2 regions of the Paenibacillus sp. 79R4 genome follow, and region 1 is predicted to be linked to the other one. Evidence: predicted binding sites of a transcription regulator. Region 1 holds the regulator's gene; the other holds the start of a gene.
What was found. Region 1 encodes CtsR, which represses protease genes until heat stress. Its sites were predicted from a motif close to ATGGTCAATAAAGGTCAAACA; they were not measured.
Positions count from the first base shown of each region.

Region 1 (16,316 bases):
AGGCAGGTCAATGAGGAGCAGCGTTTGAAGCGGGAAGCGGAGCTGCGCAGTTTGCAGGCTCACATTCAACCGCATTTTCTTTATAATACACTGGATACAATCCAGTGGCTGGCCAGAAAAGACGGAGCCTATGAGGCAACAGAAGTCGTTGAATCTTTATCTCGTCTGTTCAGGATCGGGCTAAGTCGGGGCAAAGAAATTATTCCGCTTGCCGATGAATTTGAACATATCCGCAGTTATCTGATGATTCAGAAGACTCGCTATAAAGACAAGCTGAACTATAGTATCGAAATTGAGCCGGAATTAATGAATTTGTTCGTCATTAAGTTAATCCTGCAGCCTGTTGTGGAGAATGCCATCTATCACGGCATTAAGGAGCGGCGCGGATCAGGTTTTATATCGATCCGGGCAACGGCTGAGGAAGGAATGGTTGTCATTCGGATTGAGGATGATGGCAACGGCATGACTGAGGGTAAGCTGGACCTGCTGCGCACACAGCTCGATCAGGTTGGCAAGACCGATTACATGCAGCCCACACCGCAAGAGAAAGGCGAGGAAGAGAGAGGGCTTCTTAAGAGCTATGGACTCAGGAATGTGCAGGAGCGGATCCGCCTCAGCTATGGAGAGCCTTATGGCATATCAATAGATAGTCAATGGAAAAGCGGGACGATCGTGACGATTCGTCATCCTATTATGCATCGGGAGGAGTAGAGGGATGAAGTGGAAGGTCATTATAGCTGATGATGAGTTTATTATCCGCGAGGGAATCAGGAGCTCGATAGATTGGGATAGATTGAATATGCAGGTTGTCGGTGAGGCCGAGGATGGAGAAGAAGCGCTGGAACTAGCCCTGCGGGAGCAGGTGAATATTCTTATCGTTGACCTCAGTATGCCGATTATGGATGGCTTGACTTTGATCAGCAAGCTTCGTGATCAGCTTCCCGGGTGCAAAGTGATTATTATTACCGGACATGATGAATTTGACTACGCCAAAAGAGCGATCAAGCTCAGCGTTGACGACTATATTTTGAAGCCTGTTAATCCAGGACAATTAAGGGAAGTGCTGTCGGGCGTCTCCAGGAAGCTGGACGTGGAGTCCACCAATGAGAAAATACTCGATATGGCTTCAAAGCAGCTCGACAAGAATGTGTCGCTGCTGCGGGAACGCTTCTGCCTGGAATGGATCGAAGGCGATGTAAGCGAGGATGAAATTGCTGGGCAGCTAGCCTTCTTGCAAATGCCGGAGAGACTGCCCGATATGGTCGGGATCGTGCGCTGGCCGGAACAGTCCAAGGGGAAGGCATTCATGTCCGAGAAGGATCGGCAGCTTTTGCTGTTCGCGATCGAGAACGTGATCGACGAATTGATTGAGGAGACGAGCGATGCCGAGGATTATGTCCATTTCCGCGATCAGACCGGGATGATCGTCGTATTGGTCTGGGGAAGCGAGGACACCGCGATGGGCGCTCGAATTACTGAGGCCTGTGAGAAGTATCTGGAACTGGCTGTGCTGGTCAGTTTTCAGCTGAACGAGGGGAATGCCAATTTACCGGAGCTATACACAGCAGCCAAAACGATGGTCAACCGGGAGGCGCGTATGTCTGATTTCGTCAGAAAAGCGCGGGAAATGATCGAGCAGCGGTATAGCGATCCCGAGCTGACTTTAGAGTACGTTGCAGATGAGCTTGGCGTATCATCCGTGTATTTGAGCCGCATTTTCAAACAGGAATCAGGCCAGTCCTTCATCGGCATGCTAACTCATGTACGAACGACGATGGCCATCCGCCTGCTGGTGGGGACGAAGCTGACGATGCATGAGATCGCCGAGAAGACAGGTTACGATTCACAGCATTATTTCAGCACCTCCTTCAAGAAGGTTGTCGGCATGCCGCCAAACCTTTATCGCAAAAGCTTCCTTGAGGGATAACAAACAGCGGTTATTAGTCCAAGAAAATGTTCAAGATACCTTTATTAAGGGCACTTCATGCCGGAGTGTCCTTTTTATTATGAGGATCGTCTGAACACCCCATTGGCAAATTCAAAAATTGTGCTATAATAAAATCAAAGTCAAAGAAAGTCAAAGTCAACATACGGCTAGTTATGATAAAGTGACTTTTTGAACTGCCTTTAAGGCCTGTGGTATTAAATTGGAAGCACCCTCTGATATTCAAACCGAACAGTACGGTTAATAATAGGTATATGGGTTATCCAATATTGGCTGTATGTTGGAGTAATGAGCAATGGAGGATGGGTGATGCGTAATATTTCCGATATTATCGAAAAGCACCTTAAGAGCATTTTGCAAGAGAGTCCGGAGGGCGCTGTAGAGATACAGCGTAATGATCTGGCAGACAGGTTCTCCTGTGTTCCATCCCAGATTAACTACGTCATCAGCACGCGCTTTACGCTGGAGAAGGGTTATCTGGTGGAGAGTAAGAGAGGCGGAGGAGGTTATATTCGTATCCGCCGCATCGAGCTCCCCGGTCCGGTTAGCTTGCATACTCATCTGCAGCATACGATCGGTGATGAAATGGGCCAGACGGCGGCAGAGGGACTGATCTATCAACTGGAGGAAGCAAGGTTCCTCACCCGAAGGGAAGCAGCACTAATGAAGGCGGCTATATCTCGGGAAGTGCTGATGGTGAAGCTGCCATACCGCGATCAGATCCGGGCGCAAATGATGAAGGCGATGTTGATTTCTTTGTTAGGTTAATGAGTCTATCCAGTTAAGGAGGGATTCCAATCATGCAATGCCAAGAATGCGGTAAACGTCCTGCTACGCTCCATTTTACGAAAATCGTGAATGGGGAAAAGACAGAATTTCATATTTGTGAAGCATGTGCCCGCGAGAAGGGAGAATTAATTCCTGGAACGGCGGGAGGCTTCTCGATTCATAATCTGTTATCCGGTCTGCTCGACTTCAGTCCTGCGACTTCCAGTCAGGCTTCGGGTGTAAAGCCGGCGGAGAACCTGCGCTGTGAGAAATGCGGGTTGACCTATTCTCAATTCAGCAAGCTGGGCCGGTTCGGGTGCAGCTCCTGCTATCAATATTTCAATGATCGTCTGGACCCTCTATTAAGAAAGGTTCATGGCAGTACGACACATGTCGGTAAGGTGCCAAGACGGGTTGGCGGGCATATCCATATGAAGCGTAAGCTGGATGATCTCCGCCGGGAACTGCAATACCGGGTTCTTCACGAACAGTTCGAAGAAGCAGCGGCACTGCGCGATCAGATCCGTGAACTTGAGAAGAACATTTCCGCAGAGTAAGGAGGAATTGCGATGGGAAATCTTCAATTTACAGAGCAGCCGCTTAGCGAGTGGATGAATCGTGATGGGAATGAATCGAATATCGTAATTAGCACCCGGGTGCGGATCGCCCGTAACCTGGTTGAATATCCCTTTCCTATATTGGCTACGAATCAGCAATCGGAGGAGGTGCTGAGCCAGTTCGAACAGGTGCTCAGCGATGAGCGGATGCAGCCGTTCGGGAAACTTCATCCCATCGAGCTGGATGACCTGGATGATCTGGATAAGCAGGTTTTGGTGGAGAAGCATCTGATCAGTCCGAGCCTGGTTACTGAATCCCGGAATGGCGCGGCGTTCATAAGCGATGATGAGAGCTTGAGCATCATGGTGAATGAAGAGGATCACTTGAGGATTCAATGCCTGTATCCGGGACTTCAGGTCAAAGAGGCCTGGGAGAAAGCGTCGGCGGTTGACGATATCTTCGAGGATCATGTCGATTATGCGTTTGATGACAAGCGCGGTTACTTGACCAGCTGTCCGACAAATGTCGGTACAGGGCTGAGGGCTTCCGTGATGATCCATCTTCCTGCGCTGGCTCTTACGAGTCAGATCGGGCGGATTCTGTCGGCTGTATCTCAGGTCGGCCTGGCTGTGCGCGGGATTTATGGCGAAGGTAGCGAGACCGTCGGCAACCTGTTCCAAATCTCCAATCAGATTACGCTGGGACAGAACGAATCCGAGATTATTGACAACCTGTATGGTGTCGTAGTACAAATTATTGAACATGAAAAAGTAGCCAGAGAAAAATTGCTTTCTGACTCGCGAATCCGTATTATGGATCGTATAATGCGTTCATATGGAATATTATCCTATTCCGAAATCATCGATTCGAAGGAGGCGGCGCAGCGTTTATCTGACGTTCGACTCGGTGTGGATCTTGGTTTCGTGAACGTGCCATTCCATGCTTTAAATGAATTGAACGTTATGACGCAGCCAGGCTTCTTGCAGAAGAGGCAGGGGGGAAATATGTCCCCAGGAGAGCGGGATATATACCGCGCCAAGGTGATACGCGAGCATTTGAAGGATAATTTGCAATAAAATAGGCGTTATTTTACGGGCAAAAAGCCGCTTTTCAGCACCGGAAAGGTTGGATGAAGCTAAGCTTAAGGAGTGGAGCGTACGCAGTTTGTACATGAGCACCGTGGGCCTGGCTGAATTCAAGATTCGATGTCGATTAAGCTCTCGGTGTTACATCATGATCATAAGCGGCAGAATAGATTTAATTTGGAGGTGTAATGGAATATGATGTTTGGTAGATTTACAGAACGCGCCCAGAAGGTACTGGCCTTGGCTCAGGATGAGGCGGTCAGACTCGGGCATAACAATATCGGTACGGAGCATATTCTACTGGGATTGATCCGTGAAGGCGAAGGCATTGCAGCTAAAGCTCTTATCGGCCTTGGCCTCGGTTTGGAGAAAATACAAGATGAAGTTGAAGCCTTGATTGGTCGCGGTCAGGAACAGCCGATTAATATTGCCTATACGCCGCGTGCCAAGAAAGTTATCGAACTGTCGATGGATGAGGCGCGCAAGTTGGGCCATACCTATGTGGGGACCGAGCATATCCTGCTGGGATTGATCCGTGAAGGCGAAGGCGTAGCTGCACGAGTACTTAACAATTTGGGCATCAGCTTGAATAAAGCACGTCAGCAAGTGTTGCAGCTGCTTGGCAGCAGCGAAGCTGTATCGAGCCATCATGGCGCACCTGTTAATGTGAACACGCCAACGTTGGATAGCCTTGCTCGCGACTTGACCGCTACCGCCAAAGAGGGAAACCTCGACCCGGTAATCGGACGCAGCAAAGAGATCGAACGCGTTATCCAGGTATTGAGCCGGCGGACGAAGAACAATCCGGTCCTCATCGGTGAACCTGGTGTTGGTAAGACCGCGGTTGCCGAAGGCTTGGCTCAAAAGAGCGTAAATAACGAAATTCCTGAGACATTGCGCGATAAGCGCGTCATGACTCTTGATATGGGTTCTGTCGTAGCGGGTACGAAGTACCGCGGTGAATTCGAGGACCGTTTGAAGAAGATTATGGACGAGATTCGCCAAGCCGGTAATATCATCTTGTTTATAGACGAGTTGCATACGCTGATTGGTGCTGGTGGAGCCGAAGGCGCCATCGATGCTTCCAATATTCTGAAGCCGGCGCTGGCACGTGGTGAGCTGCAATGCATCGGGGCAACTACGCTGGACGAATACCGCAAGTATATTGAGAAGGATGCGGCTCTGGAACGCCGATTCCAACCGATAACGGTCGATGAGCCTTCTGCGGAGGAGACAATTCAAATTTTGCACGGCCTTCGCGATCGCTATGAAGCGCATCACCGTGTAAAAATTACAGATGAAGCGATCGAGCAAGCCGTTAAATTGTCCGATCGTTACATTCAGGACCGCTTCTTGCCGGACAAAGCGATCGACTTGATCGATGAGGCGGGCTCCAAGGTGAGATTGAGCACATATACGGTACCGCCTAATTTGAAGCAGCTGGAGAGCCGTCTGGAGGATATCCGCAAGGAGAAGGACGCCGCTGTGCAAAGTCAGGAATTTGAAAAAGCGGCTGCCCTGCGTGATACCGAACAGAAGATTCGCGAAGAGCTGGATGTCACGAAGAACCAGTGGAAAGAAAAGCAAGGGCGCATGGATTCTGAGGTGACTCCGGAGGATATCGCCGAGGTGGTGGCCAGCTGGACAGGAATCCCGGTCAACAAGCTGAAAGAAGAAGAGACCGAGCGTCTCATGAATATGGAGTCGATCCTGCATGAGCGTGTTATCGGTCAGGATGAAGCCGTTAAGGCAGTCAGCCGGGCTATCCGCCGGGCGCGTGCCGGACTCAAGGATCCGAAGCGTCCTATGGGCTCCTTCATTTTCCTTGGACCAACAGGTGTAGGTAAGACCGAATTGGCCCGCGCTTTGGCTGAAGCGATGTTCGGCGATGAGAATGCGGTTATCCGTATCGATATGTCGGAGTATATGGAGAAGCATTCCACCGCTCGTCTGGTCGGCGCGCCTCCAGGTTACGTCGGTTATGAAGAAGGCGGTCAGCTGACCGAGAAAGTACGGCGCAAGCCCTATTCGGTAGTGCTGCTTGATGAGATCGAGAAGGCGCATCCGGAAGTATTCAATATCCTGCTGCAAGTGCTTGAGGATGGACGACTGACCGATTCCAAAGGCCGGGTTGTCGACTTCCGCAACACGCTGATCATTTTGACCTCCAATGTCGGAGCAGAAGCGATCCGCCGCAATACAAAAATGGGCTTCACTGCCGTAACCGACGCAGGTGCCGATTACGATAACATGAAGTCCAAGGTAATGGAAGAACTGAAGAAGGGCTTCCGTCCTGAGTTCCTGAACCGGATCGACGAGATCATCGTGTTCCATTCTCTCGAAGAGAAGCATATTGGAGAGATCGTAACGCTGATGTCCGAAGAATTGCGGAAACGGCTGAACGACTTCGATGTTGACTTCGTGCTGACAGACAAAGCGAAGGCGTTTCTGGCAAAAGAGGGCTATGATCCGACTTATGGTGCTCGTCCATTGCGCCGGGCGATTCAGAAGCATATCGAAGACCGGCTGTCTGAGGAATTGCTGACCGGTAAGGTGAAGAAGGGCGATTCGCTCACGATCGATGAAGAAAATGGCGAATTAAGCGTCAAGAAGACCGGAGATTTTGTGAAAATGGCATAAATTGTTGGGCTTTGTCTAATATTCCACCTGAATCTCTTCATTAGAGCGGCTAGATTGCCGATGAACATAATAAAAGCAGCTTCCAGAGCAGGTTTGCTTTGGAAGCTGCTTTTTTACACACAAAAAGTGATACATAATTTTCTTCATTTGATTTCTTTTCAAGAATACTTACATGTTTTTTCAGGAGTTAACGAAAATTGTTTGCACACAAAACTTTACGCCAAATCGATAACAATGATAAACTTTGATTATTAGCTTTGTGGTGCAACCTGCAAGGTTTGTTAAATATTGCGAAAGTAAGAAGGAGAGATTAATGGCAAAAGTAAAGACAAAGTTCTTCTGTACCGATTGCGGCTATGAATCACCGAAATGGTACGGAAAATGTCCTGGTTGTGGGGCATGGAACAGCATGGTGGAAGAAACGGAGAAAGTGGTCAAGACGCAGGGGATGTCCTCCGGCATATTTCATACGAAAGAAAAGCCACTTCCGATCATAAATATAGAGAGTGGCCGATTGCCGCGAATCCTTACCGGGATTGGAGAGCTTAACCGAGTGCTGGGCGGAGGGATCGTCCCTGGTTCCCTGGTGCTGGTTGGCGGGGATCCTGGAATCGGCAAATCGACATTGCTACTGCAAACCTCGAACGAGATGGCTAACTCTGGCCGGAAAGTGCTCTATGTCTCCGGAGAAGAATCGGTTCGTCAGACGAAGCTGCGGGCAGAGAGGCTCGGCGCATTATCCCCGAATCTCTACGTTATGTGCGAGAGCAGTATTGATGGAATCGAGGAAGCGATCGATGAAGTTAAGCCGGATTTCCTCGTTATCGACTCCATTCAGACCGTATATATGCCGGAAGTCACCAGCGCGCCCGGAAGCGTCTCCCAAGTGCGGGAATGTACGGCCCGGTTCATGCGGGTTGCCAAAGGGCAGGGAATCGCTACGGTATTGGTCGGACATGTTACAAAGGAGGGGGCTATTGCCGGACCGCGCATGCTGGAACATATGGTCGATTGCGTGCTCTATTTTGAGGGCGAGCGTCATCATTCATACCGATTGCTTCGTGCGGTTAAGAATCGTTTTGGCTCCACCAATGAGATGGGTATCTTTGAAATGAATGAGGCTGGTTTAGAGGAAGTTCTCAACCCTTCGGAGCTGTTCCTCTCCGAACGCCCGCTTGGTGTTGCGGGTTCTACCGTCGTGGCCAGTATGGAAGGAACCAGACCGATGCTGGTTGAGCTTCAGGCTCTTGTTGCGTCAACTTTATTCCCTTCCCCGCGTAGAATGGCTACGGGTGTGGATCATAACCGGATGAATCTGATTATTGCCGTGCTGGAGAAGCGAATGGGCATGTTCCTGCAGAACCAGGACGCCTATGTAAATCTGGCCGGCGGAGTGAAGCTTGATGAGCCTGCCGTAGACCTGGCGATTGCCGTCAGTTTAGCCTCCAGCTTCCGCGATGTGCCTACGAAGCCCTATGATGTCGTCTTTGGGGAAGTCGGGCTTACAGGGGAAGTCAGAGCGGTCTCACGCGTCGAACAGAGAGTGAAGGAGGCGGCGAAGCTAGGCTTCAAACGGGTGATCTTGCCTGAGAAGAGCCTGAAGGGCTGGCAGGGACCCAAAGAGATCGAATTAATCGGTGTAAATACCGTTGCAGATGCGCTTGCTGTTGCATTAGATTAGGGGGCACAATAATGAAAGAAACAACTCAGGCAGAGAAAATGAATGATTTGCTGAAGCTCGTGGCTCCGGGCACTTCCTTTCGGGATGGGTTGGAAAATGTGCTGCGTGCGAAGACCGGCGGTTTAATCGTTGTCGGCTATAGCCCCGAAGTCATGGAGGTTGTAGAAGGCGGGTTTTCCATCAATTGCGATTTTTCTCCTAACTATCTGTACGAATTGGCCAAGATGGATGGAGCCATCATTCTTAGTGAGGATTTAAAACGAATATTATATGCAAATACACAGCTGATTCCTGATTCATCCATTGCCTCGTCGGAGACCGGGATACGCCACAGAACGGCGGAACGGGTTGCTAAACAGACGGGCAAGCTGGTCGTATCGATCTCACAGCGCCGCAATATCATTACTTTGTACCAGGGAGGACTGCGGTACGCGCTGAAGGAGAGCGGTGAAATTCTGACCAAGGCAAACCAGGCAATCCAGACGCTGGAGAAATACAGGGCGGTGCTCAATCAGGCTTTAACGAATCTGTCTGCATCAGAGTTCGAAGAACTAGTGACGATTCCCGAAGTGGTAAATGTGATGCAGCGTGTGGAGATGGTTATCCGCATTAAGCTGGAGATCAAGCGTTTTATTAATGAGCTGGGGATTGAAGGCCGACTGATTAGCATGCAAATGGAAGAGCTGGTCAGCAATATGGAGGAGGAAGCCTGGCTGCTCTATAAAGATTATGCCAAGGACGATAGCGACGATGCGATCCGTGAGATTATTCTGGGGCTGAAGCGATCGAGTGACGATGAGCTCTTGGACGATGTTCACATCACCCGTCTGCTCGGTTATCCTTCCGCAGCGGCGACTTCGGAGGAGATTATATCGCCACGTGGTTATCGCGTATTGAACAAAATCCCTCGTCTGCCCAATGTCATCATTCATAATTTGGTTGAACGATTCCGCGAGCTGCCGGAAATACTAATGGCGTCCATTGAAGAGCTCGATGAGGTTGACGGTATTGGGGAAGCAAGGGCGCGTGCCATTAAAGAAGGATTGAAGCGAATACAGGAACAAGTGTTCATTGACAGGCAAATATAATTCCCCTATCATGAAGTGATGATTAAGGGGAATAAATATAAGAGGTGAAGAGATGGTTACAAAATCAATCCCAAACCTTTTTACGCTGAGCAACCTGTTCATGGGAATGATCGCTATTATGCTGGCGATGACCGGGAGATACAGCCTGGCTTCCATCATGATTATCGTGGCGATGTTGATGGACGGTTTGGATGGGCGTGTTGCCAGAGCTTTGAATGCCCAGAGCGATTTTGGCAAGGAACTCGACTCTTTATCCGATGTGATCTCATTTGGGGTAGCTCCCGCACTCATTATGTATATTATTTCTTTCCAGAATATCCAGCCTGGTCTGGCTTGGACGGTTACAGCTATATTTCCGATGTGCGGTGCGCTTAGACTTGCCCGCTTTAATGTTCAGTCCGGAATCCCGGGATATTTCATCGGATTGCCGATTCCAGCAGCAGGCGGAGTCGTCGCAACATTGGCTTTATTTCATAACAACATCAGAGCCCCATATTTTATTGTCACGATGCTTCTATTGTCGTATTTGATGGTCAGCTCGGTGAAGTATCCGAACTTCAAGAAAGTTGGGATACCTAAGAAAGCTATTGCCTATGCTCCCGTTGTCATTATTATTGCTATCATCGTTGCGGTTTTCTTCCCGGAGCAAATTTCCAAGCTGGTTTTTATTCCGTTGGTTCTTTATGCCGGGTACGGGCTTAAGCAGAATTTCGACAGATTGCTTCGTCGGAATAAACATCATGACGAGGATGCCGATAAGGTATTCCGGTCGAAATAGCGTATGTTATAAATATGTATAAATAAAAAGGCATTCATCTTGCCGCTTCGGCGGTAGACGATGCCTTTTTTTCGTGGCCCGCACCCCTGTGCTGTCAGCCAGCTCTTGAAATGACAATGGTTCAAGACATGTTGAACAATCCCAAAGTTGCGCATTTTTGCGATTCGCGTTCCAAAATTTCTTCCATATCGATGCCAAGCAAATTGCACAAAGCAGACATGTAGAACAGGCTTCTACCAAGCTCATTCGTAATCACATCCCGGCAATTCTCGCATAGCTCGCCCTGAACATGCTTGCTGATCGTCTCTTTGGCATCCTGCAAATTCATACCAGGCTCAAAATCCTGCTTGGTGGCATGCAGCTCGATGCAGCCGCATTCGGTAATCGCCTTGGTTACGGAACGGGTCGCTGCGGCATTAGTTTGTCCCATCTTGGACATAACGTCCAGCAAACTGCGGTGACGGAGCAACAGTTCAGAAACTTGATCTTGAAAAGAATGAAGGCTTGGTGCGCTCATTTTCCATCCACCTCAATATTATGAATTGAGTCCATTATATGCCACATTTTCCTCACTAATCAACCAGAAATCCCATAATAACGGGTTGGGGAGGCAAATTATATAATCCTCGCAAGCAGCAGGCAAACGGAAAAATGAGGAAAAAAAGTCTTTCTCTCTGGATTACACTGTGAAAAATTGGATCATACTGGATAAAGAGAGTATACAATTTTTGGAGGTGAAGAGAAGGACATGCTTAAGAAAAGTTTACTGATTCTGTCCGGTCTGGCTGGTGCCTGGTTCGGATATACCGCTACAGGACTCGCCGGAGTTTTCCCGGAACCGTTGCGTTCCTGGTTCGCTGACATGCCGATGGTTGCAGGACAGCTTATTTTGGCAGTGGCTGGCGCTTGTCTTTTTTTATTCATGTACTCGCTTGTTGCAGAGACGTTTGCTACACAAATTGGGCGTCTGATTACTTGGTTGACGGAAATTCCTATGAATAAGATGGCGGCTGGAACGCTCGGATTAACTGCAGGACTTCTTCTTTCATTACTGCTCTACCCGGTATTGTCCTGGTTGGGTTCGCTAGAGGTATTTGCTCAATTGGCGGCTTCGACCCTATTTGGCTACATAGGACTGTATGTTGCTCTGGAGAAGAAGGATGAACTGTCCGCTCTGTGGAAATCGGGGCAATGGGGAAGTGCTGTACAGGAAGAAGAAAAGCTGGAGCATCATAAAATATTGGATACCAGCGTCATTATCGATGGACGTATCGCGGATATTTGTAAGACGGGTTTTATTGAGGGAACGATTGTGATCCCGGGATTTGTACTTGAGGAGCTTCAGCATATCGCGGATTCTTCAGATCTGCTCAAGCGTAATCGCGGCCGCCGCGGTCTGGATATTTTGAATAAGATTCAGAAAGAGCTGGACGTGAAGGTTATGATCTATGAAGGGGATTTCGAAGAAATCTCCGAAGTGGACAGCAAGCTGGTCAAACTGGCTAAAGTGCTTCAGGGCAAAGTCGTTACTAATGATTTTAACTTAAATAAGGTATGCGAGCTTCAGGGGGTATCTGTGCTGAATATTAATGATCTGGCCAATGCGGTTAAGCCGGTTGTTCTACCAGGCGAAGAGATTATGGTGCAGGTCATCAAGGATGGCAAGGAGCATGGACAAGGCGTGGCCTATCTGGATGATGGAACGATGATCGTCGTTGAAGGTGGGCGGGATTTTATCGGCAGCATCACGGAGGTGCTAGTTACCAGCGTATTGCAGACCTCTGCGGGACGAATGATCTTTGCCAAGCCGAAACTGTTGGAAAAAGCCCAGTAAATTCGGTATGATGAGAATAAATGTGAGGATGCCCCTGCAGCTTGGTTGGGGGCATCTATATATGTATGTTCAAAAAGGCGGGTTACTCCGTGATTGAGATAACCTATATTTGCATCGCGGTCGATCATCTTCGGTTGGTTTTCTTATTCTGAAGCAGACTTTTTGAACTACCTCTATTTGCATAATTCTGATCAGGGTGAGGCAAAAGCGCATGAATACTGGGACAAGCCCACAAGTGGGGGCTATCGTAGTGGCGGCCGGTCGGGGAGCTCGTATGGGGACGAAGGAGAGTAAGCAGTATTTATTACTGCAGAACAAACCGATCATCATTCATACCTTGGAAAGGTTTGACCGGCACCCTTCGATTCAAGAGATTGTACTTGTGACCGGTGAGCAGGATGTTGAACGCTGCAAGAGCTGGATCGATGAGTATGGAATCGCAACTCAAATAAAGGTTATTCCGGGCGGCGCGGAGCGTCAAGAGTCGGTATATTTGGGACTTCGGCAGATCGAAGGCCCTTATGTGCTGGTTCATGACGGCGTACGCCCTTTTGTGACGGAGGAGCAGATCACGGCCTGTATTAAAGCAGCCGTTGATTATGGTGCGTCCGTTCTTGCTGCGCCTGTAAAGGATACGATCAAGCAGGTCGATGAGCAGGGACAGGTGACCGCTACGCTTGAGCGCCGGAGCTTGTGGGCGATTCAGACCCCGCAAGCTTTTCGCTGTTCACAGCTGCTTGATGCTCATGAACAGGCCGAGCGGAATGGCTTCATTGGTACAGATGATGCGATGCTGCTGGAGCGTCTCGGCTTACCTGTTAAAGTGGTTGAAGGGGGATATCGGAACATCAAGATCACCACGCCGGAGGATTTGGATTACGCCGAATTTATATTGCAACATAACTAAAGCAAGAGTTCAAAAGGCCGCTTTTCAACACGATGGAGCTTACTTTTTTGTGTTCAAAAAGTATAGTTTCAGCACTAAGAAGCTTTTGGGTGAAGCTAGAGGCCGGGAAACGGAGTATATGCATTCTGTACGTAAGCAGCCGAGATGTTATCTGCGGAACCTGACTTCGTAAGCATATGCTTAGGTCCGGCTGAATTCCAGATTCGCTGTCAAATAAGCTTTCAGTGTTGCTGTGTGATCCAAATCTAAAGCGAACTTTTTGAACAATTTGAATGGGGGAGAGAGCAAATATGATAGCTGTAGGACAAGGATTCGACGTGCATCAATTAGTGGAGGGTAGACCTTGCATTATCGGCGGGGTAACGATTCCTTATGAGAAAGGGTTGCTTGGACATTCCGACGCCGATGTGCTGCTGCATACGATTAGCGATGCAATTCTGGGTGCGCTTGCGCTGGGTGATATTGGGCGGCACTTCCCGGATACCGATCCGGCCTATAAGGATGCGGACAGTCTTGAGCTGCTGAGACGGGTCTGGAAGATGGCGCAGGATCGCGGTTACCGTCTCGGCAATCTGGATGCGACGATCATCGCGGAGCGCCCGAAAATGGCGCCATATATTCCGCAGATGGTGGAGATTATTGCCGGAGCGCTGGGCGCGAGACCCGAACAGATCAACGTAAAGGCTACGACGACGGAAAAGCTGGGTTTCACAGGCCGCGGCGAAGGAATTGCGGCACAATGTATTGTATGTCTGATGAAGGATATGCTATCATCTTGAGGTTGTAGGGTTAACTTATTATTAAACTGACTAATTCTAATATATAGCCAGTTCCGACAGTTAGCAGTATTTATTTACACGAATCGGAGGGGATTGGAATGACGGAAGTTCGCGTGCGTTATGCGCCGAGTCCGACAGGACATTTACATATTGGCAATGCCAGAACGGCTTTGTTCAATTATTTGTTTGCCAAACATCATGGCGGGAAATTCATCGTTCGTATTGAAGATACCGATGTGAAGCGGAATATTGCTGGCGGAGAAGAAGACCAATTCAAATACCTTAAATGGCTCGGTATGGACTGGGATGAGAGCGTTGATGTAGGCGGTAATTATGGCCCGTATCGGCAGACGGAAAGGCTTGATATTTACAAGACCCACTGGCAGGATCTGCTGGACCGCGGCTTGGCTTATCGTTGTTACTGTACGGAAGAGGAGCTGGAGAAAGAGCGCGAGGAGCAGACGGCTCGCGGCGAGACTCCGCGCTATTCCGGGAAGTGTCGCCATCTGAGTGCGGAGCAGATCGCAGACTATGAAGCTGAGGGGCGTGGCTGCAGCATCCGCTTCCGCGTTCCGGAAGGAAGAACCTACACGTTCGATGATCTTGTGAAAGGACCGATCACGTTTGAATCCGACGTTAGCGGCGATTTTGTCATTCTGAAGAAGGATGGAATTCCAACCTATAATTTCGCCGTAGCCCTGGATGATCATCTGATGGAGATTACACATGTGCTTCGCGGGGAGGATCATGTCTCCAATACTCCGCGTCAGCTGATGATATATGAGGCCCTCGGATGGGAGCCGCCGCGCTTCGGACATATGACCTTGATCGTTGGTGACAACCATAAGAAGCTGAGTAAACGGGATGAATCGGTAATTCAGTTTATGGAACAGTACGATAAGCTCGGCTACTTGCCGGAAGCGATGTTCAACTTCATCGCCTTGCTCGGCTGGTCTCCGGAAGGGGAGCAGGAGATCTTCTCGAAGGAAGAATTGATCTCCATCTTTGATGAGAATCGTCTCTCTCGCAGTCCCGCGGTATTCGATAAGCAGAAGCTGGCTCACTTGAATAATTATTATATCAAGAATGCGGATCCTGAAAGGATCGCTGCGATGGCTATCCCGCATCTGCAGGAGGCCGCACGACTGCCGGCAGAGCTGACTGCCGAGCAGGAAGCATGGGCGAAGAAGCTGGTTGCTCTGTATCAGGAGCAGATGGTGGCCGCATCTGATATCGTTGAGCTGTCGGAGATGTTCTTCCGTACGGAGGTAACGATTGAGGATGGGGAAGCAGCGGCTGTGTTGACTGAATCACAGGTACCTACGGTACTGAGCGCATTTCTGGCCAAGATCGAGGCGATGGATGAATTCACCGTCGAGAACATCGCCGCTTCTATTAAAGCGGTTCAAAAAGAGACGGGTGTCAAAGGAAAAGGATTGTTCATGCCAATCCGTATTGCCCTGACCGGACAAATGCATGGCCGTGATTTGAACCAGACGATCTATCTGCTTGGACAGGAACGCGTGAAGGAGCTTCTGCAATCACGGATTTAAGCTGTCATTTTGATCAGAGTTCACAAGTAAAGTTATCGGCACCGAAGCCAAGGCTTCGGATGTGCGTTCTCAAAACGCCTCAGCTGCATGAAGCCAGGGTACTCGGATGGGGCTGCACGTTTTTGACCCTGGTGAATTGCCTTTATAAAGATATTGTCAGTTTTAGTCCCTTTCGGGTAAGATAGAGTAAATATCAGCACAGAAAATGAAGTGGATGTATAACTTATTTGCAAAGGAAACTTTGTAAGTGATCGGCATAGATCGGGAGAAGTACGCAAGAATGCGAATTGAACAGAGAAGGTAACCGTTAGGCGGTATTCATCGCCTTGGGCTGGAAGTTATCTCAATCTCGCGCGGCGGAAATGCACCCGGGAGCTGCAGAATCGAAGGGTCCACGAGGCCGGTAGGTACTGCCGTTTTATCCGCGTTAAGGATCTCCATAAAGGGGAGAGGGTCCGGATTTCAAGCGTCATGGATTATGGCGTTGTGGAAGACCGCCTTACCCGAAGCAGAGTGGAACCACGCATGAAGCGTCTCTGCAGCTCTAAGCTGCAGGGGCGCTTTTTTACATTCGGGGAAGCCGGCAATGCTATTATGTTGATCACATTTATACTCGGTTGCCTTCACCTGAATTTGATTAGTCCTGAGAAACTCACTGCATGGACAGCAGTCGCGATGGATCCGTAAGGAAAAGAGGGGA
Region 1 is NZ_QJOT01000020.1:49,847-66,162, reverse strand. It holds gene DMN77_RS21210 (cache domain-containing sensor histidine kinase) at 1-711, shown strand, start outside; gene DMN77_RS21205 (response regulator transcription factor) at 716-1,927, shown strand; gene DMN77_RS21200 (CtsR family transcriptional regulator) at 2,255-2,713, shown strand; gene mcsA (protein-arginine kinase activator protein McsA) at 2,746-3,270, shown strand; gene mcsB (protein-arginine kinase McsB) at 3,283-4,347, shown strand; gene clpC (ATP-dependent protease ATP-binding subunit ClpC) at 4,552-6,996, shown strand; gene radA (DNA repair protein RadA) at 7,310-8,677, shown strand; gene disA (DNA integrity scanning diadenylate cyclase DisA) at 8,689-9,765, shown strand; gene pssA (CDP-diacylglycerol--serine O-phosphatidyltransferase) at 9,818-10,543, shown strand; gene DMN77_RS21165 (nucleoside triphosphate pyrophosphohydrolase family protein) at 10,665-11,060, opposite strand; gene DMN77_RS21160 (PIN/TRAM domain-containing protein) at 11,292-12,377, shown strand; gene ispD (2-C-methyl-D-erythritol 4-phosphate cytidylyltransferase) at 12,589-13,284, shown strand; gene ispF (2-C-methyl-D-erythritol 2,4-cyclodiphosphate synthase) at 13,575-14,063, shown strand; gene gltX (glutamate--tRNA ligase) at 14,162-15,616, shown strand.

Region 2 (16,316 bases), on a different contig from region 1:
TTATTGCCTTTACGATGTCGCTCGATGACTTCATGGTCAGCTTCTTCGTTAGCGGCCCGAATTCGACAACTTTGCCGATTTATATCTATGGACAAGTCAAACGGGGTATTTCCCCGGAAATTAACGCATTATGTACGATATTGATTATCGTCAGCGTGACATTGATATTCCTGGCTCAGTTTATTTTGAATAAGGGTAAGGGCCAAAAGAAGCAATCCGTACTTCCTTTCTAGAGAGGAATTTCAAAAAGTCGCTTTTGATCACGAAGCAACACTGAAGGTTTATTCGACATCGAATCTTGAATTCAACCGGGCCTTCCGGTGCTCATGTACCAACTACGTACACTGCGCTCCTCACGCCCTAGGCTTCATTCAACCTTCCCGGTGCTGAAAACCGACTTTTTGAACCTTTATTTGAGGAGGAATTTCAAAAAGTCGCTTTTGATCACGAAGCAACACTGAAGGTTTATTCGACATCGAATCTTGAATTCAGCCGGGCCTTCCGGTGCTCATGTACCAACTACGTACACTGCGCTCCTCACGCCCTAGGCTTCATTCAACCTTCTCGGTGCTGAAAACCGACTTTTTGAACCTTTATTTGAGGGGGAATTTCAAAAAGTCGCTTTTGATCACGAAGCAACACTGAAGGTTTATTCGACATCGAATCTTGAATTCAGCCGGGTTTTCCGTGCTTATGTACCAACTACGTAGCTACGCTCCCTTATGCCTTAAGTTTCATTCAACTTAAGCGTTTGAAAAACGCACGTCAGAAGTATCGGCTTCGGTGCTGAAAACCAATTTTTGAACCTATATTTTGAAGAGGAAGTTCCCAAAGCTACTTTTGATTACGAAGTAAGAAAATGGTTTAAATATAATAAAGTTTCATGAAAGAGAGGAGATAAAGGAATTGAAAAGAATGAAGTGGGCTGGCTTGTTGCTGGCAGTAATGATGGTAGTTGGTTTGTTGTCCGGTTGCGGATCGTCGAAGGAGACGCTGAATATCTACAGTTGGGCTGACAATTTCGATATGGACGTCATTAAGGATTTCGAGAAGCAATACGATGTCAAGGTGAAGTATGATGTGTTTGCGAACAATGAGGACCTTCTGGCCAAGATTAAGGCAGGGGGTACGGGGTATGATCTGATTCAGCCTTCCGATTACATGGTTGAGACGATGATCAAGCAGGATTTGCTCGCTCCACTCGATATGAACAACATTCCGAACTTTGAGAATCTGGCTGAAGCCTATAAGAATCCTACTTTTGATCCTGGAAACAAATATTCCATCGTCTATATGTCAGGCGTAACAGGTATTGCTTACAATACCAAATACGTTAAGGATGAAATCAATAGCTGGGAGGATCTATGGGATCCTAAATATAAAGGCAAGGTGATTCTGCTCGACGATAACCGTGAGATCATCGGAATGGCATTGAAGAAAGCCGGACATTCCAATAGCTCGAAGGACGAGTCGGAAGTTACCGCAGCCGTTAACGATCTGAAGACACTACTGCCAAGCGTGCTCGCTTTTGATACAGATAATATTAAGCAAAAAATGATTCAAGAAGAGGGCTGGATTGGTACTGTATGGTCCGGGGATGCTTCCTTTATCGCTAAGGATAATCCGGATGTCGCTTTCGTTATTCCGAAGGAAGGCAGCACGATCTTCGCGGATAATTACGCGATTCCTAAGGATGCCAAGCATAAGGAACTGGCTGAGAAGTTCATTAACTACATGCTTGAGCCTGAAGTAAGCGCGAAGAACTATGAATCCATCGGATACAGCGATCCAAATAAGAATGCCACCCCGTTCCATAGTGCGGAATACAATGCTGACAAGATGATTAACTTGTCTGAGGATGAATTGTCACGTACAGAATGGCTCGGTGATGTAGGCGATAAATTGAGTCTGTACGACCGTTTCTGGACTGAGCTGAAGAGCGGTCGGGAATAAATCACCAACAGGATATAAGAAGAGGCCTTCCCTAAGCAGTTATGTCTGCTGAGGGAGGGCCTTTTTGAGTTTAGTCCAGGATATATAACATAAAAAGAAGCTCACATCTCTATAGCTGGAGTGGTCTTCTTCCGCTTGTTCCGCTTGGCCTTGCCGTCGAAAGAGAAATAGGTCCACATTCGCAAAATCCGTTCCATCGGGCCAGATTTGAAGCGTGAGTTATACCAGATACTGATAGACATCTGTAAAGCATAGATCAAGAACGCCAGAACGCAGCCCAGAATGATGCCGATTTTACCAAACCAGCCTAATCCGTAGCCATAAAAAATTGTTGTACAGATTACCGTTTGCATTAAATAGTTGGTGAGCGACAGCTTGCCTACAGCCTCAAAATATTCAAATAGCCGTGACGAGGAAAATTTGGAATAGGTTAAGGCAAAAGCCATCATATAGCCGATGGACAGCAGGCTCCCTCCAACCAGCAGCCCGGTTCCCGCGCCGATCTGCGCCGGATACAGGAGGTTGTATGATTTGAACAGAAGTCCAAGCGGCAGGAAAATCAGCATATATTTACGGTAGATAGCGCTTTTCTGTGCGGGGTCGGCAAACCAACGCCTTTTCGCGGCATACATGCCAAGCAAAAATAAAGGCATATGCAGCATCGGTGCAATCATGGTTAGAACCAGCATTTCTGTTGGCGATTTGCCCATAGGATCAGCGGTTGCACGATCATGCTTGATCTCCGTATAGCTTCCTTCAGCATAAAGCGTAACAGTGCTTTTGACATATGCCTCTATATGCTGCTTCGTTTCCTTTGCGCTTTTGTCTTCTTTATTTTCCGGAAATAACCCTAATAACCCCACCAATGTGAGCAGAACACAGGACCAAATGATCAGTGTCTTGGGTTGACGGTTCATGAAGATGAGAAGCAAAATCCCGATCATGCCATAATAGAGCAAAATATCCCCTTCCCACAGAAAGGTGCTGTGAAGGAACCCGATCCCCCCTAGTAAAGCGAATCTGCGCAGCAAAGGCAAGCCGGCTTTTCTTTTCTTTGCGTTTAGGCTCTCTTTCATTTTGATCATGCCAAATCCAAACACAAACGTAAAAATCGGCATAAAACTTCCTTCTACGAACAGTTGCACAAATTGATGAGCCGTTGATTCGACGGTCGTTACATGAAATAACTGAAGCATATCCTTCCCATGCATCCCGTACTGAAAAATCAGCATATTGGCAAGTAGAATGCCAAGTAGGCTGAATCCGCGTAAACAATCGATCATACGTATCCTTTTGCTAGTCAATATGAATCACCTCGGAATCAGTCTAACAGTGCGCATTAAAGCAGAAGTAAAGTTCAGCTTAATATTTGTTAAACAGTCCGGAATATGTTTAGCTCGAATTAAGATCCATCTGGTACAATGCTGTCTGAGGTGGTTATCAGATGTACAATGCCAAGATTCTGTTGGTTGATGATGAAAAGGCGATTGTTCAATTAATCGAAATGGTGCTGCGCAAGGAGGGCTTCCGCCATATTTATACGGCGTATAACGGTAAAGAGGCTTTGGAGATCGTTAAGCGCCACCTGATGGATATTATTTTGCTGGATGTCATGTTGCCCGATCAGACGGGCTTCGATTTATGTCCGCAAATTCGTAATGCTTCGGATGCTCATATTATTTATTTGACAGCCCGAACTTCGGATCTCGATGTATTAACAGGCTTTGCGACGGGCGGGGATGATTACGTAACCAAGCCGTTTAATCCGCTGGAGATTGCTGCCCGTGTGAAGGCCAGATTGCGCAGAGGGATTGCAACGCCTGCACCGTCCAGATTGGAGGAGAGCCGCAGCCGCTACGAATTTGGCCGATTTGTTCTCGATGAGTTTTCGGGCATGCTGCTTGTAGAAGGCCAGGAGGTTCCTTGCCCTGCTCAGGCCTATCAGCTGCTGTTGTTCCTGTGCAAGCATCCCGGCATCGTCTTCTCGAAGGCGCAGCTCTATGAAGAGGTATGGGGCATGGATGGGCTTGGGGATGACAACACCGTAATGGTGCATATTCGCAAGATCCGCGAGCGGATTGAAAAGGACCCGGGCAATCCCGAATGCCTGCTGACGGTTCGCGGCCTTGGTTACAAGCTGGTTAAGGTGAACCTATGAGGAGGATCAAAACTCGTCTTGCCCTGCATTTTACCTATCAGCTGTTGCTGCAGTGGGTGTTGATTATACTGACCATGACGATTCTGTTGCTCATCTTGTTCAATTATATAGCCAACAACGATTTGAAGCGGACCTTTTCTACAGGGGCCGTGGATGCGATCAAGTCGGAGACCTTTATCCATCAGGATGAAGTGAAAATGAATCGTCGCTGGAAAAATTTATTGAACGAGCAGGGATATTGGCTCCAGGTTGTCAATGAGGAGGGGCGTGTAATTTATTCCCTGAACGCACCTGCCGATTTGAAGACGAAATACGGGGCTGCGGAGCTGCTGAATATTCAGGAGACGCGGAGGCTTGACTCCTACCGGGTGATGGCCTCGCTGGAACCGGAAACGGATGGTTCGAAATCCGTCCTTTATTTAATGGGAAGACAGGATTTGGGTACAAAGCGGCTGGATGAATGGTATCAGAAGTATAACCGGAACGGGCTAGTTCGGGAGGATGCCATGGCGGAGCTGGAGCAGCAGCTGAATGGCAATGACGATTATTTGCAGGTCGTGGATAAAGACGGGACCATACTGCAATCTATCGGGCACTCGGACAATAGCCAAATCAACAAATATTATCCGCTTGATTTGGTGTCGATTCGCTCGGAGCCAGGCAACTATCCGACGGAATTATCGGCTCAATATGATGGCGGTACGGGTTATACCTGGCTACTGCATCAAGGCAAACCAGGGCGCGCTGTAGAAAGACAGTCGATCTTCTATGACCTTATCCGGGCGCTTGTTATTTTGGGAGCCGGTGTCATGGTGGTGACGTTGGGGGTATCGATTTGGCATGGATATCGCTACGGGCAGCCACTAACCCTATTCGCCAGCTGGTTCGAACGGATGAGTGAGGGGAGATACAGTGAAGCGTTGACGGAGAAGGAACGTAAAAAGGTATTCCGGCGTAATGGCAAGATCCGCATGCGCTACAGACTTTATAAAGAGGTTATCGCTGGATTTTACGAAATGGCCACCAAGCTGGATGCCTCACAGCGGGATCGCAGGCTGCTGGAACAGACTCGGGAGGAGTGGATGGTCGGTATATCCCATGATCTGAGGACGCCGCTATCATCGATTCAAGGATATGGCCATCTGTTGGAGAGCGGACAATTCACTTGGAATGAAGCCGAACTGAAAGAAATGGGCAAGGTCATCCGGGAAAAAGGCGACTTTATGCTGGAGCTGCTCCAGGATTTCTCGTTAACCTTCCAGATTAAGAATAATGCAGAGCAAATGGTGCTGGAGCCGATTGAGATGAACGAGTTCGTTCGTCGTTCTGTCCTGCGGTATGTCAATGACGCTACGATTGAAACAGCAACCTTCTCTTATGAGGAATATGACGATGAACTGAGGATCATGGCCAATCCGAAGTGGTTCCGGCGTATGCTGGACAATATTATTACCAATGCGGTGAAGCACAATCCTGAGGGAACGGAGATTACAGTAAGCACCGGTACGGAAGGGGATTACGCCTGGATTTGTGTATCGGACAATGGCCAGGGAATGGATGAAGAGACGCGGAACAATTTGTTCGAGCGGTATTATCGTGGCACAAGCACGGATGAGACGACCGACGGGGCAGGTCTGGGCATGAGTATTGCCCAAGCGATCGTGATCGCCCATAAAGGGCAGATTCGGGTGGAGTCGGAGCCGCAACAGGGTGCCAAGGTGATCATGAAGTTCCCGCGAAAAAATACAAAAGAGACAGCAGATGTTTGCTCAGGAAGGGGAGAATAGCGTTGCAATATGAATCGCAATCGCAATGGATGGAGCTAGGGGTCTCCAGGAAGGACAAAATAATAATTTGGGCGGTGTTCCCGATTCTTGGGGCAGTGGCCGGCTGGTTTATACCGGTGTTGGCCGAATGGATCGTGGCATTACCATGGTTTCCCTTTCAGGGAGTGTTCAAGTTGGTCTCTTCTATGCACGGGGCTTGGGGCTCAACCGTGATGACGGCGCTTGGCCTGGTTGGCGGGGGAATTCTCTCCATAATCGCGGTGAAGGAAAGCTTGCAAATTCGTCTCTCTGATCGGGAGGTCCGGTTGAAGATCCACGATGAGGAACGGGTCTTTGCAAGACAGGAGGTGGCCGCGATCTTTCTGGATCGGAAGCAGTTGGTCCTGTTGGATATGAACGGGCGTGAGCTTTTCCGGGACGAGGCGGATGGGAAGTCTAAAGCTATAGCGGAAGCGTTTATCCGCGCCGGATATGACTGGCGTGAGCAAGACCCATTTGCTGAAGAATATGCGCGATGGGTAGCCGATGCTCCCGGGCTGTCCCCGGGTGCAAATGCATTATTCCTGGCAAGGGAGAAGGCTATTGACAGAGAAGATAAAGAGGATGCGGAGGATCTGCGCAAAGAGCTTTCCAAGCTGGGTGTTACGGTTCGCGACGAAAAAAAACGGCAGTATTGGCGCATGCATGGACGGAGGCCCTAGTTTGATCGTGTTAACGAAACTGGCAATCGTTATTTGGGCATAAAGTGGCCTCCAAAAAATCTAACGAAACAGGATATCGCTATTTGATCAAAAAAGAGCTATTCGGGTCTAAATTAGCATGAATAACGCTCTACCGTTTCGTTAGATTCACATCATGCGGATTTTCCCTTACATAGCGTTCCTCAGTTTCGTTAGATTAGGCCGAAGTTGATCGAGCCTGTTATGGATTCCGTTCCTTCATAGGTACTAGCCCTCAAGTGGTATGTTTATCTCCTGTATCTATTTATTGTCCCTTATAAAGCAGTAATCTTCCGTCATTTGCATGAATTCTGGACAGCAGGGGAAAAATTGGGATAACTATGAAAGGAGGACGAGAAGTCCAATGACAACTAGGATCTCAAAGGTAATGGCTTCTGCTCTGGCTATTGTGTTGATAGCAGTAATTACTATAAGCGGTCTAGGGGGTTCTGTACCTGCATCGGCTGCTATATTGGACAACAACCACATAACAGGTGAAACAGGCGGGGCAGAATCCCTGCCTCAGGGGGCTGCTGTACGGAACTCTGACCAGGAGCCTGCCTCTGTGCAGATTACCCTAAAGGGCAAGCCGCTGAAGCTGCAGGGCATACAAGGGCAACAGGATGTGCTTGTTCCGCTGGAGCTTATCGAGAGAGGGTTAAAAGTAAAGGTTAAATACGATAAAGGCAGCAACCGCTATTTTCTGAGACGAGATCATGTTGTAGTTCAGCTCACCCCGAAAGAGGACGGAGCTTGGGCGGTTGTAAACGGGAGTACGCAAGTGCTTCCCTATGAATGGAAAGAGCTGAATGGTCAGCCTTATGTATCGGCCAAGGTACTGACAGATCATCTGGGATTTACCTCGACTTATGATGCGTCCAAGCAGACGCTGGACCTCGTTCCGCATAAGCTGAACAAGATCAGAGTAGGGACCCGCGTGGTCGATAAGTCGATCCCCGAGGCCATGATTAAGGTCGAGTACCCTCAGGTCAGCGGACTTAAGAATAAAACTGCGGAGCGGAAAATCAACAGCGTACTGCAGAGCAAGACGGATGAATTTATCAAGCAATCGCTACAAGAGACAAAGGCAGGTCCCTCTCCAAATGGTGAGCCCTATCAGTTTTTGGGCAACTACACGGTGACATTCAATCGTGAAGGGCTGTTAAGTATTCTCTTGCAGTATTATTCATATACGGGTGGGGCACATGGCAACCCTGTTCGTGAAGGCTTGACCTTCCGGCTCAGTGACGGAAAGCTGCTGACGCTCGACGAAGTGCTGAAGGACAATCCGGATTACCGCAACATTGTCGATCCGGCGATTGCCAAGCAATTGGAGGCGACCGAGGGGTATTTTGGCGGCTTCAAGACAATTGGCAAGAATCCAAGCTATTATCTGAAAAATGATGGAGTCGTAATCTTCCTGCCGTTGTACGAGTATTTGCCTTATGTGAACGGCTTCCCTGAGTTCTATTTCTCATTCTCAGAGCTTGGGGTGAAACCGTCGAAAATCGCTAAGTAGGAGCCCGAGCCCATCATCACATAAAAGACAGCAAAACAGCAGGTCTGGAAGTCCAGGCCTGCTGTTCTTATTGTCCCTATTAAGCGTTGGCTTTATCGATAACCTTGTCGACCAATCCGTATTCCATGGCCTCTACAGCGCTCATGAAGTTGTCGCGGTCCGTATCGCGCTCGATTTGCTCCAGCGGCTTGCCAGTACGCTCGGCGAGAATCCGATTCAAATTGTCGCGCATTTTGAGAATGCGGCGGGCGCGGATCTCGATATCCGTCGCTTGACCTTCTGCGCCGCCAAGCGGCTGATGGATCATAATCTCACTGTTCGGCAGGGCAAATCGCTTGCCAGGTGCGCCTGCATTCAGCAGGAAAGCTCCCATGGAAGCAGCTAAACCAACACAAATGGTGGATACATCGGATTTGATAAATTGCATCGTATCGAAAATGGCCATGCCGGCTGTAATCGAACCGCCAGGGCTGTTAATGTACAAATGAATGTCTTTGCCGGGATCTTCGGCATCCAGGAATAACATCTGCGCAATAATGGAATTGGCTACGACGTCATTAACCTGTGTACCAAGGAAAATGATGCGGTCTTTCAGCAATCTGGAATAAATGTCGTAAGCACGTTCGCCACGGTTACTCTGTTCAACAACCATTGGAATATAACTCACCGATAAACCCTCCTTATTATTAGCCCACAGGGAAGCTCCCTTGGTTTCAAGCTGTTCATATATTAGTTCGATCAATTCCAGAATTGACGGAATTGATGATTTGTAATCCTATAATAACTAACTTTTTATCAAAAGTCAAAGATAGTCAAACTCAAGGCAATAAAAAAGCCCACAACGGGTTTTGTATGAAAAATTATGGCGCGCCCGCGAGGAATCGAACCTCGATCTCAGGCTCCGGAGGCCTACGTCATATCCATTGGACCACGGGCGCGTAATTTTAGTGCAACAAAATTGATTATATGGCATTAGAGACTAAAATGCAAGAGAAATTCATTACTCCTTAAAATTGATTGCCTATTGACTATAAGGAGTTGCGGCTCGAGAACCGCTGGCTGAGGTTTGAACGGCCTGTCTTCTATTGAGTTTGATCAAATAGCTCCCTGAATCTCTATATTGATTGGCGGAAAGTAGAGAGTTAGCCCGCTGAAATAAAGCTTTTTGAGATATAAAATAAAGTTATTGTCTTTGAAAGCGTTTTATGTTAATTTAAATCTATAAAAACGTTTTTGTTAAAAAGGACGATCACCAATGGCGAAAGTTACAATTAAGGACGTTGCTAGAGAAGCCGGGGTATCCATTTCTACGGTTTCCAATGCATTAAACGATGTGGATGTGTTGACTCCGGAGACGAAGTCGCATGTACTCAAGGTAGCAAAGCGTATGAATTATGTGCCGAACTTGAATGGGAAGCTGCTGAAGTCAGGCAAGACGAAGATGCTGGGCTTCTTTACAACCAGCGTGTCAGGGCCGTATTTCTACATTTTGGTTGAGTCGATGGCCCGCGAATGTGAGCGCCTGGGTTATGGCTTGAACGTATTCGTTACCAAGGAGAAACAGGTTATTATGAGCAATATTCTTGGTCGGCGTGTCGATGGTGTGGTTATTTACGAAGAGCTCAAAATTGATGAGAACGACATCGCAGCGATGGAGAAAGACAAGATCAAGGCGGTATTTCTGGATCGGGTCATGGAGAACGAGACGATGGGAAGCGTGATCTTCGATTCGTATGTGGCCGGTTATGAGGCGACTAAATATTTGATTAGTCTGGGACATAAGAAAATCGCTTATATATCAGGCGTTGATACAATGTATGACAGCGTACAGCGGCGAGAAGGATATTTGGCTGCACTTCGGGAGCATCGGCTGGAGACGGATGAAGATTATATTTTACAAGGGTATTTTGAGGAAGAAGGATCTTACAATGTGGTGAAATCATTCCTCCGCTCGCATCATGACAAAGTACCGGACGCATATTTGGCGGGGAACGATTTGAGTGCAATCGGATGTATTCGCGCCTTAAAGTCAGAGGGATACAGAATTCCCGAGGATATAAGCGTCATGGGCTTCGACGATATTGAAATTGCTCAATATTTCTCGCCGCCGCTCACGACGGTAAGGAACCAGATTGCCAGACAAGGGATGCTTGTCATCGATCACCTGGTTCGATTGATTCAGAAGAAGGAGCAGGGCAAACTGCAGAAGCTGTCTAGCGAGATTGTAGTGCGCGGTTCTTGTCAGGTAAAGATAAAGCGGGATGATCTTATTTAGAAAGACAAATATAGGGTCATTCCTTTTTTTGCAGCGAGTAGGGCCATTTTTTGCAAAAATAAAAACGTTTTTATTGGATTTGCTACTAAAAGAGGGGGAGTCTTAAATGGAGAAGTTAGCCGGAGCACCTGCTAAGAAGCCTATGGGACAAAGGGTTAAGCAATTTTGCGTAGACTTCAAGAACCAGTGGGAAATTCAATCGATGATTATCCCGGGCGTTATTTTTATGATTATTTTTTGTTACGTACCCATTTATGGTCTGACGATCGCTTTCAAGAATTACACCGTTATCGATACTCTGGATTCTGCGCCTTGGGTAGGGCTTGAGAATTTCAGAATCATCCTGTCGGACCGATATTTCTGGGATTCCGTAATCAATACGCTGGGCATCAGCTTCCTGAAGCTATTGATCGGCTTCGTTATCCCCATCATATTGGCAATTATGATTTATGAACTGGGCATGGGGCGGTTCAAGAAGATGGTACAGACCATCTCGTATCTTCCGCACTTCCTGTCCTGGATCGTACTCGGCGGTATGCTGATTACTTGGCTCTCCACTTCGGGCTTGTTCAACCAGATTTTAATCGGACTTGGGGTGATCACTAACCCGCAAAATATTTTGCTCGATCCGGGCAAGTATTGGTGGATTGCTACCTTGTCGGACATCTGGAAGGAGGCAGGCTGGGGGACAATTTTGTATTTGGCGATAATGGCCAAGATTGATCCGACCTATTATGAGGCAGCAAAGATTGATGGTGCGAGCCGTATGAGACAGATCTGGAATATTACCCTGCCGAACATGAAGATGATTATCAGCTTGAACTTGATCCTTACTGTAAGCGGTTTATTGGGGTCGAACCTTGATCAGACGCTCGTTCTGATAAACTCGCAGAACCGTGTCAGAGCGGAAGTTATCAATTCCTATGTGTATCGTATGGGGATGACGCAAGGCGACTTCTCATATGCAACCGCGGTTGGTTTAGGCGTCTCTATCGTCTCCGTCATTCTGCTTGTTACTGCAAATAAGGTGACAAGTAAATTAAACGACAACCAATCGGTTTTATAGAGGGGGCATTCTTGTGAATCGAAATACGCTTAAAAAAGACATCGATAGTCGAATATTTGACACTGTGAATGTAACGCTGCTCCTGATCTTTAGCATTATTATTATCGTTCCGCTGTGGAATGTCATTATATCTTCCTTCAGCTCGGGAAAGTCCCTCGCCGAGGGCGGATTCATCTTCTGGCCAAAGGAATTTTCGCTCGAGAACTATGAAGCTGTATTTAGAGATTCAAGCATTTGGCAATCCTTTTTCATATCTGTTGCCAAGACCGTTATTGGGGTTATCACCCACGTCTTCTTCTGTGCCATGATCGGTTACGGGCTTAGCAAGCAGAAGGTTCGCGGCCGCAAGATGTATGTGACGATGGGGGTCATTACGATGTTCTTCTCCGGCGGAATGATTCCAACATACCTGTTAATCAAATCGCTCGGTTTGCTGAACAGCTTCTGGGTGTATATCATACCGGCATTATTCAGCTATTACGACGTAATTATCCTGATGAACTTCTTCCGTAATGTGCCTGATTCGCTCGAAGAATCGGCAAAGATGGACGGGGCGGGAGACTGGCGGGTATTCCTGAAAATATTCATCCCTCTGTCCATGCCGGCGATTGCCACGATTGCGCTGTTCAACGGGGTTGGCCAGTGGAACGACTTCATGACAACCAAGCTGTATGTGACGGATAAGACTCTGTATCCGCTGCAGATGAAGCTGTATGAAATTATCGTTCAGTCGCAAACCCAGTCGATGCAAAATATCGGGGGTTCAGCGGTCATCGAGACAACGACCAAAGGGGTCCAACTAGCAACGATTGTCATTACGACATTGCCGATCGTTGTGATGTATCCAATATTACAGAAGTACTTCATCTCAGGCATGATGTTAGGGGCGGTAAAAGAGTAGGAATACTTCTGAATAAGCGCACAGTCTTAAAGTTCTATCTATCAAAGGGAGGGTAAAAAATGAAAGAGAGCAAGAAGAGCATGAGAAGGACGGGAATTAAGCTTGGTATTGCCTTGATGGCTGTAGCTTTAATTGTTAGCGGTTGCGGTGGCTCCAAGGGCGGAGGCAAGAAAGGCGAATTAGCTTCCATTGAAGACCGTTACACGCCAAGCGCGGATACGCCGGCATGGCAGTTGGATAAGAAAGAAGCGCCAACCGAGTTGACCTGGTATGTGAATGCTGACTGGTGGAACACGGAATTTGGCAAAGATGTCGTAACGAAAAAGATCCAGGAGGATCTGAACGTAAATATCAAGTTCATTACGGGTGATGACACCAAGTTGAACACCTTTTTCGCCGGTGGCGAAATGCCGGATCTGATCACGACATTTGGTGCCAGCTCTCCTGTTGTACAGAAGGCAGATACATGGGCGTATTCCCTGAACGATCTGGCTGAGAAGTATGATCCTTATTTCAATAAAGTAGCGGCGCAGGATACGTTGAACTGGTTCAAGCTGAAGGACGGCAAGACCTATGGATATCCGGACTATTCCAATACGCAGGTGGACTATGATAGTGGACAAATCCCGGCGAAGACAGCTTTCGTAATCCGCAAGGACGTATACGAAGCGCTGGGTAATCCAAGCATGAGCAAACCGGAGGAATTCCAAAGTGTACTGAAGGATATTAAAGCGAAGTTCCCAAGCCTGATTCCATTTGGCTTCAACTCCATCGGGGAGGGCACCGGTTCTCTGGGTGAAGTATTGCAGGACTTCATCGGTGTACCGCTCGAAGATAGCAACAACGGCTTCTACAACCGTAACCTGGACGAAGACTATCTGACATGGCTGAAAACCCTGAACACCGTTTATAGGGATGGCAGCATTAGCGATGACAGCTTCGCTGATGACGGTCCAGCCTTCGAAGAGAAAGTTAAGTCCGGTAAATATGCAACGATGCTTCTTGACGGAACACCGCAGCAGGGCGGCAACCTGCAGATCTTCCTGAGTGCGAATCAGGGTAAAGAATATATTGCGATTGATGGACCACAGAGTACCGTTGGCAACCAGCCGACATTGGACCAATCCGGAATTACCGGCTGGATGATTAACTTTATTACGAAGGATTGTAAGGACCCTGCCAAGGCGATTCAAATCTTCACCTACCTGCTTAGTGACGAAGGTCAAATGCTGGTGAACTACGGAATCGAAGGCGAAACATATAAATCGATCGGCGACGGCAAATATGAGTTGTTGCCTGAAGTGAAGGACCTGCAATTGAACAATCCGGACAAATTCAAGAAGGAATATCGCATGGGCGAGTTCATTTTCTTCGGTCATGACCGTTATAAAGCGCTCAGCACAGACTCCTTCCCTGAATCGATTAAACAAATGCAAGAGTGGGGCAAGGGCAAGCTGGTACCGCACTTCATATTGGAGAATATCGATCCGGACCAAGGCAGCCTTGAGGCACGTTCGCTTAGCGCTATCAACACGAAGTGGAATACAACGATGGTCAGCATGATTCGCTCGAAGGATGACAATGAATTCAACAACAATCTGGCATCCTACAAGTCCTTCCTGGATGAGAACAACTGGGATAAGATCCTGAAGGTCCGTACGGAGAAAATGCAACAAAATAAAGAAAAATTGGGTATAAAATAACAGCTTTCATTATTTGAGCGGGCCCCTTAACCAGGGGCCTTCTTTATTCAAACCAGGTTTGGCATGGCTAACATATACAAGATCACAATAGAAGTGGAGGAACATACATGCTGAAGCTAAGCATCTATCAGTCGAATGGGGAGAATGAACTGTTTGTGAGCAGGAGCCCAGAGCAACTGGCGGCGATCTCGACAGAACACCCGGTAAGTACAATTGGCATTAATGAGCAGGAGACCTATCAGGTCATGGATGGATTTGGGGCTTCTTTTACCGATTCAGCGGCTTATTTGATTCATCAAGTATTGGATGAGGCGCAAAGGGGCGAATTGATGAGCAAGCTGTTCGATCCCGATCAAGGGATTGGACTATCGGTTCTACGCAACCCGATGGGCGCATCCGACTATGCTCGTGAGATATACAGCTATAATGATCTTCCGGAGAACGAGACAGATCTGGAATTGAAGCGATTCTCTATTTCCCATGACGAAGAGGACATCATTCCTCTGCTGCAGAAAGCGGTGAAGTTCAACCCTGAGATCAAGCTGATGGCATCGCCATGGAGCGCTCCGGGCTGGATGAAGACAAGCGGCCATATGATCGGCGGGGAACTTAAGCAGGACTACTATCCAGTCTATGCTGAATATTTCGTGCGTTATATTAAGGCCTATGCTTCGCATGGACTGCCGATATACGCAATCACGCCGCAAAATGAAGCTTTGTTCGTGCCCGGCCACTATCCTGGTATGCTGATGTTGCCTGAGGCGCAGAGCGAATTCATTAAGAATCATCTGAAGCCTGAATTCGTTAAAAATCAGATCGATACGAAAATATTGTGCTACGATCATAACTGGGATCGCCCGGATTATCCTCTGACTGTACTGGAGCAAGCACACGACGAGGTGGATGGCGTTGCCTGGCATTGGTACGGTGGCATTCCGTCAGCGCAGAGCGATGTTCACCAGGCTTATCCGACGAAGGAGGTCCATTTTACTGAGGGCTCTGGCGGCGAGTGGATTCCATCCTTTGAGCCGGCTTTCTCCAATGTGATGAGAACCGGGATTGAGATTTTGCGGAATCATAGTAAATCATTTGTGCTATGGAATATGGCTCTGGACGAGCATAACGGGCCTACGGTTCCCGGGTTTGGACAGAGTACCTGCCGTGGAATCGTGCTGGTGAATAAGCAGACCCGTGAGCTGACCTACACGCTGGACTACTATGCATTAGCTCATTTCAGCAAGTTCGTTCGTCCTAAGGCAGTACGTATCGGTTCCAGCAGTTATGACCACATTCGTTCCGTTGCCTTCAAAAATACCGATGGATCCATTGCGGTTATTTTATTTAATGATAGTGAGCAGACAGGCAATATTGAGTTAAAGCTTCAGGAAGAATCTGTATTAAGTTTCCAGCTAGAGGCTAAAAGTGCAATGACGGTTTTTATTCAAAAATAAATAGTATAAAGCTTCCCCATGAGAGCCTCTCTTATTGTGAATAGATGCACAATCTATTTGCAAATTAGAGGCTCTTTTTGCGCGTAAAATAGGTATTTGTGCGGTGCAGAAGCCTTCTCTCCAGATTTCAAATATGAAGTGATATTCAATTGCATGCATAAGTGGTTATAGTATTGAGAAATATACGGACGTCAGGCTTGCAACTGGAATAAAAATTGGTTAAAATGACAGTGGGACTTAAAAAGTTAACCCGGGACGTTTTAAGACCAGGAGAAGGAGAGAGAAGACGAAGCTTGCAGGAGTGGAAAGCATGCGTGAAATTTTAGAAATGCAAAGGCAGCTTCTTCCTGATCTCATGGAAATTCTCAAGAAAAGGTATACCATTCTTCACCAGATCATGTTGTCGGATGTGATCGGCCGCAGAACGCTAGCGGTCTCACTGAACATGACAGAGCGTGTGTTGCGGGCCGAGACGGATCTCCTGAAGGCTCAGGGCCTGATAGAAATCGAGAATATAGGCATGAGAATCAGTGATTCGGGCAGAAAACTACTGGAGGGCTTGGAGCCGGTAGTGAAGGAAATCTTCGGTCTGGCCAATCTGGAGGAGATAATCCGCAACCATTACGGACTTCGTAAGGTTGTGGTGGTTGCCGGTGATAGCGAGGCTTCCCCGCTCGTTAAGCGCGAACTAGGGAAGGCTGGTGCCAAGGCTTTGCTCCATGCGATGCAAGGTGATGATGTTGTCGCTGTAACCGGCGGGACAACGCTGGCAGAAGTTGCGGAG
Region 2 is NZ_QJOT01000001.1:51,971-68,286, forward strand. It holds gene DMN77_RS00270 (ABC transporter permease) at 1-233, shown strand, start outside; gene DMN77_RS00275 (ABC transporter substrate-binding protein) at 916-1,953, shown strand; gene DMN77_RS00280 (DUF418 domain-containing protein) at 2,055-3,236, opposite strand; gene DMN77_RS00285 (response regulator transcription factor) at 3,398-4,111, shown strand; gene DMN77_RS00290 (HAMP domain-containing sensor histidine kinase) at 4,108-5,898, shown strand; gene DMN77_RS00295 (YqeB family protein) at 5,901-6,599, shown strand; gene DMN77_RS00300 (PdaC/SigV domain-containing protein) at 6,982-8,136, shown strand; gene clpP (ATP-dependent Clp endopeptidase proteolytic subunit ClpP) at 8,216-8,803, opposite strand; tRNA gene DMN77_RS00310 (tRNA-Arg) at 9,000-9,074, opposite strand; gene DMN77_RS00315 (LacI family DNA-binding transcriptional regulator) at 9,392-10,411, shown strand; gene DMN77_RS00320 (ABC transporter permease) at 10,518-11,477, shown strand; gene DMN77_RS00325 (carbohydrate ABC transporter permease) at 11,491-12,378, shown strand; gene DMN77_RS00330 (type 2 periplasmic-binding domain-containing protein) at 12,438-14,081, shown strand; gene DMN77_RS00335 (glycoside hydrolase family 30 protein) at 14,189-15,532, shown strand; gene DMN77_RS00340 (sugar-binding transcriptional regulator) at 15,843-16,316, shown strand, end outside.
Region 2: the regulator CtsR is predicted to act here: its motif matches at 8,935-8,955, upstream of clpP (ATP-dependent Clp endopeptidase proteolytic subunit ClpP).